3 regions of the Clostridium lapidicellarium genome follow, and region 2 is predicted to be linked to each of the others. Evidence: riboswitches for the same ligand, from Rfam matches in the RefSeq annotation. Region 2 holds a riboswitch; each other region holds the start of a gene.
What was found. Region 2 has a riboswitch for cobalamin ahead of AB8S09_RS08510 (cobyric acid synthase). Riboswitches for the same ligand answer to the same signal wherever they lie in the genome.
Positions count from the first base shown of each region.

Region 1: linked by a shared signal. The riboswitch ahead of AB8S09_RS02790 (hypothetical protein) and the one ahead of AB8S09_RS08510 (cobyric acid synthase) in region 2 are both predicted to bind cobalamin.
Region 3: linked by a shared signal. The riboswitch ahead of AB8S09_RS12420 (DUF3870 domain-containing protein) and the one ahead of AB8S09_RS08510 (cobyric acid synthase) in region 2 are both predicted to bind cobalamin.

Region 1 is NZ_JBGFFE010000002.1:163,213-167,390, reverse strand. It holds gene AB8S09_RS02795 (DUF4351 domain-containing protein) at 1-7, shown strand, start outside; cobalamin riboswitch at 364-544, shown strand; cobalamin riboswitch at 660-857, shown strand; gene AB8S09_RS02790 (hypothetical protein) at 1,166-1,984, shown strand; cobalamin riboswitch at 2,228-2,414, shown strand; gene AB8S09_RS02785 (leucine-rich repeat domain-containing protein) at 2,637-4,178, shown strand, end outside.
Region 2 is NZ_JBGFFE010000010.1:45,457-49,634, reverse strand. It holds gene pdxR (MocR-like pyridoxine biosynthesis transcription factor PdxR) at 1-359, shown strand, start outside; gene AB8S09_RS08525 (NUDIX domain-containing protein) at 360-914, shown strand; gene AB8S09_RS08520 (energy-coupling factor transporter transmembrane component T family protein) at 1,003-1,809, shown strand; gene AB8S09_RS08515 (energy-coupling factor ABC transporter ATP-binding protein) at 1,806-2,531, shown strand; cobalamin riboswitch at 2,556-2,698, shown strand; gene AB8S09_RS08510 (cobyric acid synthase) at 2,825-4,178, shown strand, end outside.
Region 3 is NZ_JBGFFE010000021.1:44,088-48,265, forward strand. It holds gene clpB (ATP-dependent chaperone ClpB) at 1-1,763, shown strand, start outside; cobalamin riboswitch at 1,775-1,952, shown strand; gene AB8S09_RS12420 (DUF3870 domain-containing protein) at 2,041-2,364, shown strand; gene scpC (succinyl-CoA:acetate CoA-transferase ScpC) at 2,589-4,112, shown strand; gene AB8S09_RS12430 (acyl-CoA mutase large subunit family protein) at 4,130-4,178, shown strand, end outside.

The DNA of each region.
Region 1 (4,178 bases), on a different contig from region 2:
TTTTTAATGGTTTTGATTTGAAATATATAAATAAAGGGTTAAAAGCTTTGGCGGCTGTTAGCCCTTGTTTTTTTAATTTGATTTTGAATTAAATTACCAGTTGGATACAATAAATAGGCTTACTGCCAATAAAAATTTCTTACATGTAGTATATGTATTTAATTTAATTCCAGATCTAAAATTAGGTAAAGATGGAAAATGTAAAAAAGTAATTATCAGCAAATACAGTTTTTGAATAAGAATCATTAGAGAATAAAGGTATAAGGATTAATATGTAAATGTTTGAATATAATTATATATTATAAAATATATTGAATATATGTTGACAAATAACATAAGTTGATATATTATGAAATTGATAAAATAATAACTTATCAGACAGGCTTTTTAAGAATCAATAGGGAAAGTGGTCAAAAACCACTGCAGCCTCCACTACTGTAGGGAAGATGAAATCCAGGAGTGCCACTGAAGACAGAGTTCTTTGGGAAGGTCGGAGAGTAAGATGATTCCAAGCCAGTATACCTACCTGTTTGGTGATATGTTCAGTTCTTTTGGAAGGAAAGACGTATATCGGATATGTTTTCATTTAAATGTCAGGTGGAAAATATATTGATTTTGATATGTGCGGACCTTCGAAAGAGGGTCTTTTATTTTTAACAGATGTGTTTTTTTATTCAGGTAACCTGCCAAAGCGGGTTATAAAAGGGAAACCAGGTGAGAAACCTGGGCGGTCGGGCCGCTGTAAATGGGAAATTTCAAAGTAATACCTCCAAAATTTTCAGATAAATTTGAATAAACCGGAGACATACTTGAAAAAGCCATAAGTCAGAAATCTTAACCTGGATATTTCATAAATAACTTTCCATGAAAAAGTGATTATGAGCTAAAGGCAATAAGGGGACAAGCTTAGGATTTATAATTTTGCATAAATGGACATGCCTTTTTAATAGTTTATATTTGAATCACAGCCTCAAAATCACTTTCAGGAAAAGAGGACTGTGATTTTTATATTTTAAGGGGGTGATGTTATATAAGGTATATGATAACAGGTCACTTTCTATTTAACATGGAGTTTAGGGGTAGAAAAATAATTGAAAGGAGATCTTAGTTGATGTTTAAAATTTTGAAAAATAAAGCATTTGCATTTGTTCTAAGCGTACTGGTAATGGCACTTGGGGTAGTTGTAGCACCTTCTTTTACAAACAATGCGCAGGCGGCGGCAGCTTCTGAGAAAACAGTTTACGTGGACGTGGAGAAGAATGTTTTGGGAGAATCCCCACTTATAAAACCGGTAAAGGTTACACTGGATGATTCTAAAACTATACTAGATGCAACGAAACAGGCTGATCCCAATATTGGTATAGATGCAACTACGGGTCAATATGCGTATATAAAAGCATTCCAGGATAATTCAGATAATCAGGCTGATTTTCAAGCTAATTATCCATCTAAATTTTATGATAAGCTTGATACTGTAACAAAGGGTGTTATTTTTAAAAATGATATATTACATCAGCCAATTATAACTGATACAGGCTGGCTTAGAGAAAAAGAATGTGACGGAGTATCTGGTTGGACATTTACAGTAAATGATTCGCAAACTTATGGTAGTAATGGAACTTATTATACTGCAGCAACTGCTTTATCCAATGTTCCAGATAATGCTGTAATACGTTGGGAGTTCTCGGCAGCAATGGGTGCAGATCTTGGAATAGCAAATTCAGCATATTTACCAACTGAAGTTACTGATGATGGTTACTACAACTGGGATACTTCAGTATATGTTGCACCACTCTTTGAAAGAGTAAGTAAATCAGATCTTATAAGAGATATGGCTAATTATGAAAACAAAAATGATGAAAACTATAAAGCAGCATTAACAACATTACAGACACTGCAGGCTACACAAGATCAGGTTGATGAAGCAATTAAGGGGTTATCACCTGCATCAACTGGAGCTAATATGGCGGTTTCTGGTCTGTAGTTAAAACAAATAACTGGCTATAAAATAGATTGATCCTCGTGGGTCAATCTATTTTTTATGAGATATTATTTTGTATATTAATTTGTGATTTTATAGTTAACTATATGCAGTAAGCATACAGCCAATGTCATATAAGTTTTATGTAAGATCAAGAATAAATTGTTAAAATAAAATGAAAATAATGTTGACTTTGGTAAATTTATATTTTATACTAAAAATTAGAGAATTAAATAATTTATGAAAATTTAATATATTATATCAGGTGCTGCTATATTTGACAGTTAAAAGGAAAAGTGGAATCGTAGCCACTGCAGCCCACCGTTGCTGTATGGAAGATGAAACCCCAATATGTCACTGGATTATATATCCGGGAAGACGGGGGAGTAAAATGAATCCAAGCCAGAAGGCCTGCCTGGTATTTTGTCAATTCTTTCGGAGGGGAAGACATTACATAGATTGCTAGACTGTTTGCCTTTATATTTTTTGGGTAAACAGTTACATTTAAGTAAAAATGGAGAACTCTCTGAGTTCTCCATTTTTTATTTTTATAATTATAAAATACCTCCCACAGCGTGAGGTATTTTTGCTGTTATAGGCAATCTTAATTGTGGATTTTATGTTGTAAATTGAATTTTAAGGAGGGGAGATTGAAATGCTGAGGAAGAAAATCGAGATGCTGCTGTGTATATCTGCAGTATGTTCCGTATCATTTGTCGCAGCAGACACAGGAAGGCTTAATACTGTCTATGCAGAAAGCCTTAATTCCAATACACCTGTGGTGAGTGAGCAGAATACTGAAGATAGTGGAGAAGAAGCTGTCGCCATAAATAATGCAAAGTTAAAAACCAAATTGACAGAAGCGGCCAATAAAGGCAGCGGCTATACGGGAGATTTAACTACATCTGACCTTGCATCTATTACAGGAGATATTGACCTGTCAGATCTTGATATTAAAGATGAGGATATGCCAATTATGAAATATTTAACTGGAGTGTCCGGTATAAATTTATCAAATAATACAGCTATTACTAGTAAAGGATTTAATAAAAAATATTTTGACTGGACAGTACCTAAGAAATTAGACTTCAGCGGTTGCACTGGGATTTATTATAATTATTTTTCTACATCACGTTCTGCTTTTCTGGGATGTGCCACGCTGGAGTCAATTTCTTTACCAGATAACATAGGTATTATCCCTACTGGAATTTTTGAAAATTGTACTGGTTTGACTTCCATAACTATTCCGAAAGGAGTTACTGATATAAAAAGTAATGCATTTAATGGTTGTACAGGCATTAAAGAAGTTAATTTGGATGATGGATTGTTGAATGTTTGGGATGAGGTATTTAAAGACTGTACCTCATTGAAGTATATAAAAACTCCTAGTTCTGTAGCAAGCTTTGGAGTAAATTGTTTTAGTGGAGATATAAATCTTGTAGTGGATACTCGGGGGACAAACTTTAAGCCTGAAGATGAGTCAGAGTGGGGGGATACCTCAGGAGTAGTATTTCTATATGGCGAGGATGCCAAGCTTCAGGATAAACTGACTTTAAAGACTGGAGGAGAGGAAGCAATTATTTTGCAGATTCCAGATGGTAAGACTGTTAATTGGGGAAGTAGTAATAATGAAGTGGCTGCAGTTGATGAAAATGGGAAGGTTACAGCGGTGAGTCCTGGTACTGCATTTATATATGCCAAGACTTCCGACGATACCTACAGTGGATTTTGTACTGTTACAGTTACCGATGAAGACGTACCTGTAACCGGGATAAATCTTAATAAAACAAATACAACTTTGGAAAAAGGAAGTACCGATAAGCTCACGGCAACTGTTACTCCCGAAACTGCCACTGACAAGGAAGTGGCATGGACAAGTAATAAACCCGAAGTAGCCACAGTTGACCAGGATGGGAATGTAGCTGCAGTGTCCAAAGGTACGGCGATAATAACTGCGGCTGCAGGAGATGGAAAGGAAACTGCCGCTTGTACTGTAATAGTCACCGATAGTAGTGCCAGTCCCATAGAGATAAGTACTGAGCTGCCTGAAGGTAAAACTTCTTTTAAATTGGGTGATGATGCTAAAGTAATTGTAAAGGCTGTGAATAATTCTGGTGAAGAACAGCCAGTTTCACTCATGCTGGGGCTGTTTGATAAAGATAATAATAACTTTATAAAGTGTACAAGCAACAAGGAA
Region 2 (4,178 bases):
CAATTTTCTATGAGTATCTGCAAAGCGGGGATTTTAATAAATATATCAAAAAAGCCAGAAGAATATACAGGGAAAAATATGAATTTGCATTGAAGTGTGCCAAAAATTATATACCCAGCAGGGAAATACTCGGTGAAGGAGGGATGCATATTTTTATAAAATTAAAGGGAATAAATTCCAGACAACTTTTAGAAAAATGCTGCAGGAAGAATGTCATATTTACTCCAGGAGATATATTTTATGTGGATGATAAGGGGCAGGACACTTTGAGGCTTGGCTTTTCAAGAGTTAGTAAAGAGGATATAAAAAAAGGTTTTAGTATAATTGGAGAAGAAGTTAGAAATTTGGGAGGCATATAATTGAGAAAATTATCGCAAAAAACACTTTACAGTGGAAATTGGATTAAATTGAATGAGATAACTTATGAGGGAAAGAGTCATGAGCAGTTGAAATGGGAAAGCATAGAAAGAACCAATACTACCAATACAGTTGTCATAATAGGAAAAATGGTTCCATCTAACAGATATATACTCATAAAGCAATATAGACCTGCCATAGACAACTACATTATTGGATTTCCTGCAGGACTTGTGGAAAAGGGCAGTTTGCCTGAGAATGCACTGAGAGAATTAAAAGAGGAAACAGGTTATACGGGGAGGGTCAAATCTGTAGGTATTTCCCTATATTCCAATGCTGCCCTGCTTACAGACAGGATAAGAGTGGTAAAAGTTGAAATAGATGAAAATCTGGAGGAAAATAAGAACCCCAAACAGAATTTAGAAGCAGCAGAGGATATAGAGGTAATTGCACTGAAGAAAGAGGAGCTGAAACATTTTTTCCTGAAGGAACAGGCAAATGGAACTGCTATAGCCATGGGACCGTGGTATGTTTTCTTTGGAATGGAAGGTATATAGCACAGATCACAGGCCGTTTGAAATATACTTGTGGTTATGATATATTTTTATCATGAGTAAACTATAATCTGAAATTGCAGGTGTAATTATGAAGGATTGGCTTTTAAAAAAGGATAATTATATTCCGCCAAAGGACAAGGATAAATTTATAGATAAAAGCATTTTTTCTATATTACATCTTTTGTCCCTTATTAAAAGAAACAACAGAAGTGAAAACAGCCTTTTATACAGTTTGAATCCCATAGTAAAACTATTTTTTACTATTTTATGTATAATATTTTTGTCTTTATCCAAGAGCTTTTATTATGTACTTTTGGTGGATGTATATTTTTTGCTTATATTGAGTCTCTTGGATATAGGGGAGATAAAAAAAATATTGATTGTGAGTGCAGCTGTACCGATGTTTACTGTTGTAATGCTCATACCTTCTATGGTTATGGGTAATGTAAGAAACAGTGTTTTGCTCATATTAAAGATAGCTGGGACTATAATTTCTATAAACACCCTATCTTATACTACCAAATGGCATGACATGATAAGGGCCTTAAAAAAGTTTTTCATACCGGATATTTTTATTTTGGTTTTTGACATAACTTTAAGGTATATTTTTATTTTGGGAGAGTTTGCTTTGGACATGTTTTATTCTCTTAAACTCAGATCCGTGGGAAAGAATAATCACAAATATTCTTCCATTTCAAAACTTATGGGAGGTCTGTTTTTAAAATCCAAGGAAATGGGGGATGAAATGTATTCTGCCATGGAATGCAGGGGATTTACGGGAGAATATGTATCTCATAGTAAATTCAAATTTAAATTTGCAGATTTTCTATATTCGGCGGCTGGGATTTTTATAATAGGTATGTATTTTTACATAACTGGAATGAGGTTGATATGATAGAGCTTAAAAATGTATTTTTTAAATATAAGGATGAAGAAGTTTTAAAAAATATAAATCTCAAAATAGGACAGGGAGATTCTATAGCACTTATAGGTGCCAACGGCAGTGGAAAATCAACTCTTTTAAAACTGTTAAATGGCATAATATTCCCTTCGAGCGGAGACTATTATTTTAATAATGTACTGATATCCAAAGATAAATTGGAACAAAGTGATTTTTCCAAAAAGTTTCATAAGAAAATGGGATTCGTGTTCCAAAATTCCGATGCACAGCTTTTTTGTTCAAATGTATATGAAGAGGTGGCCTTTGGTCCGAGACAAATGGGAATGGATGAGGCTGAAGTGGAAAAAAGAGTGAATGATTGTTTGAATCTTCTGAATGTAAAGGATCTGGAAAATAAGGAACCTTACAATATAAGTGGAGGGGAAAAAAAGAGAGTCGCCATAGCCTCTGTACTCGCTCTTAATCCAGAGGTACTGGTTTTAGACGAACCCATGAGCGGAATAGATCCCAAGGGTAAAAAGTTTTTAAATGATCTGTTTAAAAAATTGAACGGGGTTGGAAAAACTATAATATGTTCTACCCACGATTTTGAATATGTGAAGGGACTTTTCAGACGTGTATTGGTGTTTTCGGAAGATCATCGCATAATAAGAGACGATGCTTACAGCAGGGTGATACAGGACAATGATTTTTTGATAAAATGTAATATTAAATGACTAAATTGGTTGACATAAAAAGTGTAGTATAATAAACTTAAAGTTATAATTGAATAGTTATAGGTTAAAAGGGAATGCGGTTAGATTCCGCAGCAGCCCCCGCTACTGTATTTGATTGTGAGTTATGGATCATAAGCCAGAAAACCTGCCTAACAAATTGTTTTTGCTTTCGGAGGGAAAGAAACTTTTATTACGTTTAAATTTTTAGTGTAAACTGGATTTTTATGTTAAAAGCGATGAGCTCTAAAGCTCGTCGCTTTTGTTCTTAAAACAGTATTAGAGGAGTGGTTATGGTGACGAAAATTATGATTCAAGGTACGGGTTCTTCTGTAGGTAAAAGTATAATTGTTTCTGCCCTTTGCAGGATATTTAAACAGGATGGATATTCAGTATGTCCATTTAAATCTCAAAATATGTCGTTGAATTCCTATATAACTTTGGATGGAAAAGAGATGGGCCGTGCCCAAGTGCTTCAGGCCTATGCTGCAGGACTGCAGCCGGAAGCGTATATGAATCCGATACTATTAAAGCCTACTTCGGATAAAAAGTGCCAGATAATAGTAAACGGTAAAGTATATGGAAACAGCACAGCTATGGAATACCATAATATGAAGCTGGAGTTTAGGGACATGCTTAGAGATCACTTTAAAAAGTTGGAAGAAAATTTTGATATAATAGTGATGGAAGGTGCAGGAAGTCCTGCGGAGATAAATTTAAGGGATAGGGACATCGTGAATATGGGTATGGCTGAAATAGCAGATGCTCCCGTTCTTTTGGCCGGTGATATAGACAAGGGAGGAGTATTTGCCTCTCTTGCAGGTACAATGCTGTTTTTTAATGAAGAAGAGAAGAGAAGAGTTAAGGGAACAATAATAAATAAGTTTAGGGGAGACATAGATATATTAAAACCTGGGCTCAAAATGCTTGAAGATGTTATCAAAGTACCCTGCCTGGGAGTTATACCTCATTTTAACCTGGCACTGGAAGATGAAGATGCGGCGGTGCAATTCAACAAAAAAGTTACGGCACCTATAGATATAGCTGTAGTAAAACTGCCACATATTTCTAATTTTACAGATTTGGATGCCCTTAAAAGTGAAGATGATGTTTCTGTGAGATTCATAACTTCTGTGGAGGAATTTGGGAATCCGGATTTGCTTATAATTCCCGGAAGTAAAAATACCATAGAAGATTTAATTAAAATCAGGAAATGCGGTCTTGAATCCTGCATTAAAAAATACAGCAAAACTGGAATTGTAATAGGAGTATGTGGCGGCTATCAAATGCTCGGCAAAACCATAAGTGATCCCTATAAGACGGAAACTGACGTCGGGGGGGCGGATGGAATAGGTCTTCTGGATATAGAAACTGTGTTTGACAGGGAAAAAGTCACTACTAGAGTAAAGGCCGTAAGTGATATGGATTTCCCGTTTATAGATAAAAATGGATCTTTGGAAAAAAAGAAATTGAATGTGTATGGATATGAAATTCATATGGGAATATGCAAATATGGCATAAACGCCGGGCCGCTGTTTGAATTTACAGAGAAAAACAGAAAAAAAGTTCATATGAAAGATGGAGCTGTGAATACAGCCCAAAATGTTTTTGGAACTTATATACACGGTGTTTTTGACGCCGTTGATTTTA
Region 3 (4,178 bases), on a different contig from region 2:
TCTTCATAGATGAAATTCACAATATAGTTGGGGCCGGAAAGACGGAAGGATCTATGGATGCGGGAAATATTATAAAGCCAATGCTTGCAAGGGGAGAACTTCACTGTATAGGAGCCACTACTTTTGATGAATATAGAAAATATATAGAAAAGGACAAAGCACTTGAGAGAAGATTCCAGCCGGTGGTTATAGATGAACCCAGTGTTGAAGATTCCATTTCTATATTGAGAGGCCTTAAAGAAAAATTTGAAATATACCACGGCATAAGAATTCATGATTCTGCCATAGTGGCAGCGGCAAAGCTTTCCAGCAGATATATAACTGACAGATATCTTCCGGATAAAGCCATAGATTTGATCGACGAGGCATGTGCTATGATAAGGACGGAGATTGACAGCGTACCTACTGAAATGGATGATGTCAGAAGAAAATTATTTCAGTTGAAAATTGAAAAGAAAGCGCTGTCCAAGGAAAAAGATAAAGCTTCTGTAGAAAGACTCAGGACAGTGGAAAAAGAACTAAATGATTTGAAGGATAAAGACAATGAACTTACAGCCAAATATGAAAAGGAAAAGTCAAATATAACCGGTGTCAGGGATTTGAAGAAACAGCTGGATGAAGCAAGGGGTCAGATTGAAAAGGCAAAGAGAGAATATGATTTGAATAGAGTTGCGGAATTGAAATATGGAACTATACCTAAATTGGAGAGAAAAATAGAGAAAGAAGAAAATACAATAAAGGAAAACAATGAGACTGCCATGTTGAAGGAAGAAGTTACGGAACAGGAAATATCTCAGATCGTATCTAAATGGACGGGAATTCCGGTGTCTAGATTAGTGGAGGGAGAAAGGCAAAAACTTATTAACCTGGAAGATGAACTTTCAAAAAGAGTCATAGGACAAAAGGAAGCTGTCAAGGCTGTTTCTGATGCTGTTATAAGGGCAAGATCGGGAATGAAGGATCCAAAGAGGCCCATAGGTTCATTTATATTTTTAGGTCCTACAGGAGTGGGAAAGACTGAACTAGCCAAAACTCTTGCCAGAGCTTTATTTGATAGTGAGGATAATATGATTAGAATAGACATGTCGGAGTATATGGAAAAGTATTCCGTTTCCAGACTTATAGGAGCTCCTCCGGGATATGTTGGCTATGAGGAGGGAGGTCAGCTTACAGAGGCAGTCAGGAGAAAGCCTTATAGTGTAATATTGTTTGATGAAATAGAGAAGGCACACAGCGACGTCTTTAATATATTTCTACAGATACTTGACGATGGAAGACTTACGGATAATCAAGGCAAGGTAGTTGATTTTAAAAATTGCATTATAATCATGACCTCCAATATAGGGAGCAGCTATTTGCTTGAGAACAAGAGTTCTGCGGGAATAGACGAAGATATAAAAAATAAAGTGATGAATGACATGAAATTGAAGTTTAAACCAGAATTCTTAAACAGGCTTGACGATATTATAATGTTCAAACCATTGAACACCGTGGAGATTAAATCCATAATAGATATATTTTTGAAGGATATAGAAAACAGGTTAAAGGATAAGAATATCTATATAGAAATAACCGATAGAGCTAAAGACGTTATAGCAAGAGAAGGGTATGATCCGGTTTATGGAGCCAGACCTTTAAAGAGATATATGGAAAATGTGCTTGAAACATCTATTGCCAAGAAGATAATTAAAGGTGACATTTATGAAGGCTGTAAAATAAGAGTAGACTACGATAATGATAAATTTGAGATAGAGAGAATATAGAGAACCACTAAAATTGAATATCTAAATTAGGTGTTATTTAAGAATAAGTAAAAGGAAAAGTCAAATACTGCAGTCCACGCTACTGTATGGAGGATGAAACTTTATTATGTCACTGGATATATAAATCTGGGAAGACCAAGGAGTAAGATGAATCTGAGCCAGGAAGCCTGCCTAATATATATATGTTGATTCCTTCGGGGAAAGGAAGAGATGTTATGCTTTAAATTCATTAAATTGAGTTTTATAGCAGTATATATTTGGGGGGAGGGTATGTTTTTTGAAAAAAGATAATGTATTTATTACTGGGTATGCAAAACTTCCGAAGGGGATAACAGCAGCCGAAATTTACAATGAAATTGTCATAGGGATCATTGTGAACAGGTATTCTGGTGAAATACAGGACATGGAATGCTCTTTTGTGACTGATACTGCGAAAAAATATGCTAAAGAATTATTGATAGGGAAGAATTTGAATAATATCAAGGAAATTGTATCGGATATAGAAGATAATTATTTTGGAATGGCAAAAAAATCTTTTATAGCGGTATTGATAAATTGCCACGAAAGGTATAAAATAATATTGAGTAAAAGATGTAAATAAAAAATAAAAATAAAAAAGCCATTTTATTACGATATAAGGGTAAGACCTTTATATGAAAGTAATGAAAGTAACGGCGTGAGTATATTCTTCAATGTACTTGGGCCGTTTTTTGTTTTTCTATTATACATATCCAGATCAAAAAGGAAGGGAGGACATAGAGTATAAATTAAAAAATTTAATAAATAATATAATTATGTTAATTATTTAATAGAGAAGGGGATAGTATGATTACGGATAGGATAAAAAATAAAGAGCTTCTAAAACGTATAGGTACACCTAATGATGCTGCTGAACTTATCAAGGACGGTATGACTGTCGGGACCAGCGGTTTTACGTTTTCAGGTTATCCTAAGTCGGTACCTATGGCACTGGCAAAGAGGATAAAAAATGGCGAGAAAATTAAAATCAATTTGTACACAGGTGCCTCTGTAGGTGATGAGCTGGATGGAGAACTAGCCAGAGTTGGGGCAATCAAAAAAAGGTTTCCATATCAGACGCACAAGGATGTAAGAAATGCTATCAATGCAGGTAAAATAGATTATGTAGACGCCCACCTCAGCATGTCACCTCAAATGGTAGACTATGGATTTATGGGTAAAATCGACGTGGCCATAGTTGAAGCCGTAGGTATAACTGAAGAAGGTTATATAATACCAACTACATCTGTGGGAAATTCACCTACATACGTTAAAGATGCAGATATTGTGATTGTGGAGATAAATGAAACTCAGCCAACTTCGCTTATAGGGACACATGATATATATATCCCTGAGAAACCGCCTTATAGACAGCCCATACCTATAACTCACGTGGCAGACCGAATAGGTACGGATTATATAGAAGTCGATCCCGATAAGATAAAATGTATAGTTTTCAGTGATATAAAAGATAATATTAGAAAAGTGGCACCAATAAGTGAAACAAGCAGAAAAATGGCTGGAAATTTAATAGATTTTCTTGAAAATGAAGTTAAGCAGGGAAGACTTCCCGAAAATTTGCTGCCGCTCCAGTCAGGAGTTGGCTCTGTTGCAAATGCAGTACTTGCAGGGTTGAAAGAATCCAGATTTAATAATTTGGAGATATATACTGAAGTTGCACAGGATTCAGTGTTCAATTTGATGGATGAAGGCAAGATTTCAGTGGCTTCTGCTACATCTGTTTCTTTCTCTGAAGAGGGACAGAAAAAATTTTATGACAAAATCGATGAGTACAGAAAGAAACTCATATTGAGACCTGAAGAGATAAGCAATAATCCTGAAGTAATCAGAAGACTCGGGGTAATAGCTATGAATACGGCCATAGAAGCTGACATATATGGCAATGTAAATTCAAGTCAGATAATGGGTTCCAGAATGATGAACGGAATAGGCGGTTCAGGAGATTTTACGAGGAGTTCCTATATATCCATATTCACGACGGAATCAGTTGCTAAAAATGGTGAAATATCCTCTATAGTTCCAATGGTACCTCATTGTGATCATTCGGAACATGATGTAGATGTAATAGTTACAGAACAGGGTGTAGCCGATTTAAGAGGGTTGTCTCCAAAAGAAAAGGCTAGAGTCATAATAGAAAATTGCAGCCATCCTTATTACAGACCATTTCTTAAAGATTATTTTAAAAGAGCATGTCAAGGCAAGAATATTCATACACCAGTTTTGCTCAAGGAAGCGTTATCCTGGCATGAAAGATTCCAGGAAACTGGCAGCATGAAATTTAAAACTGATAAATCAAGTCCAGAAGAATAAAGAAAAGGGGTTAGAAAATGTTTAAGGAAGAAAAAGTTAATGAAGTAAAAGCCAAGAAAAAAGAGT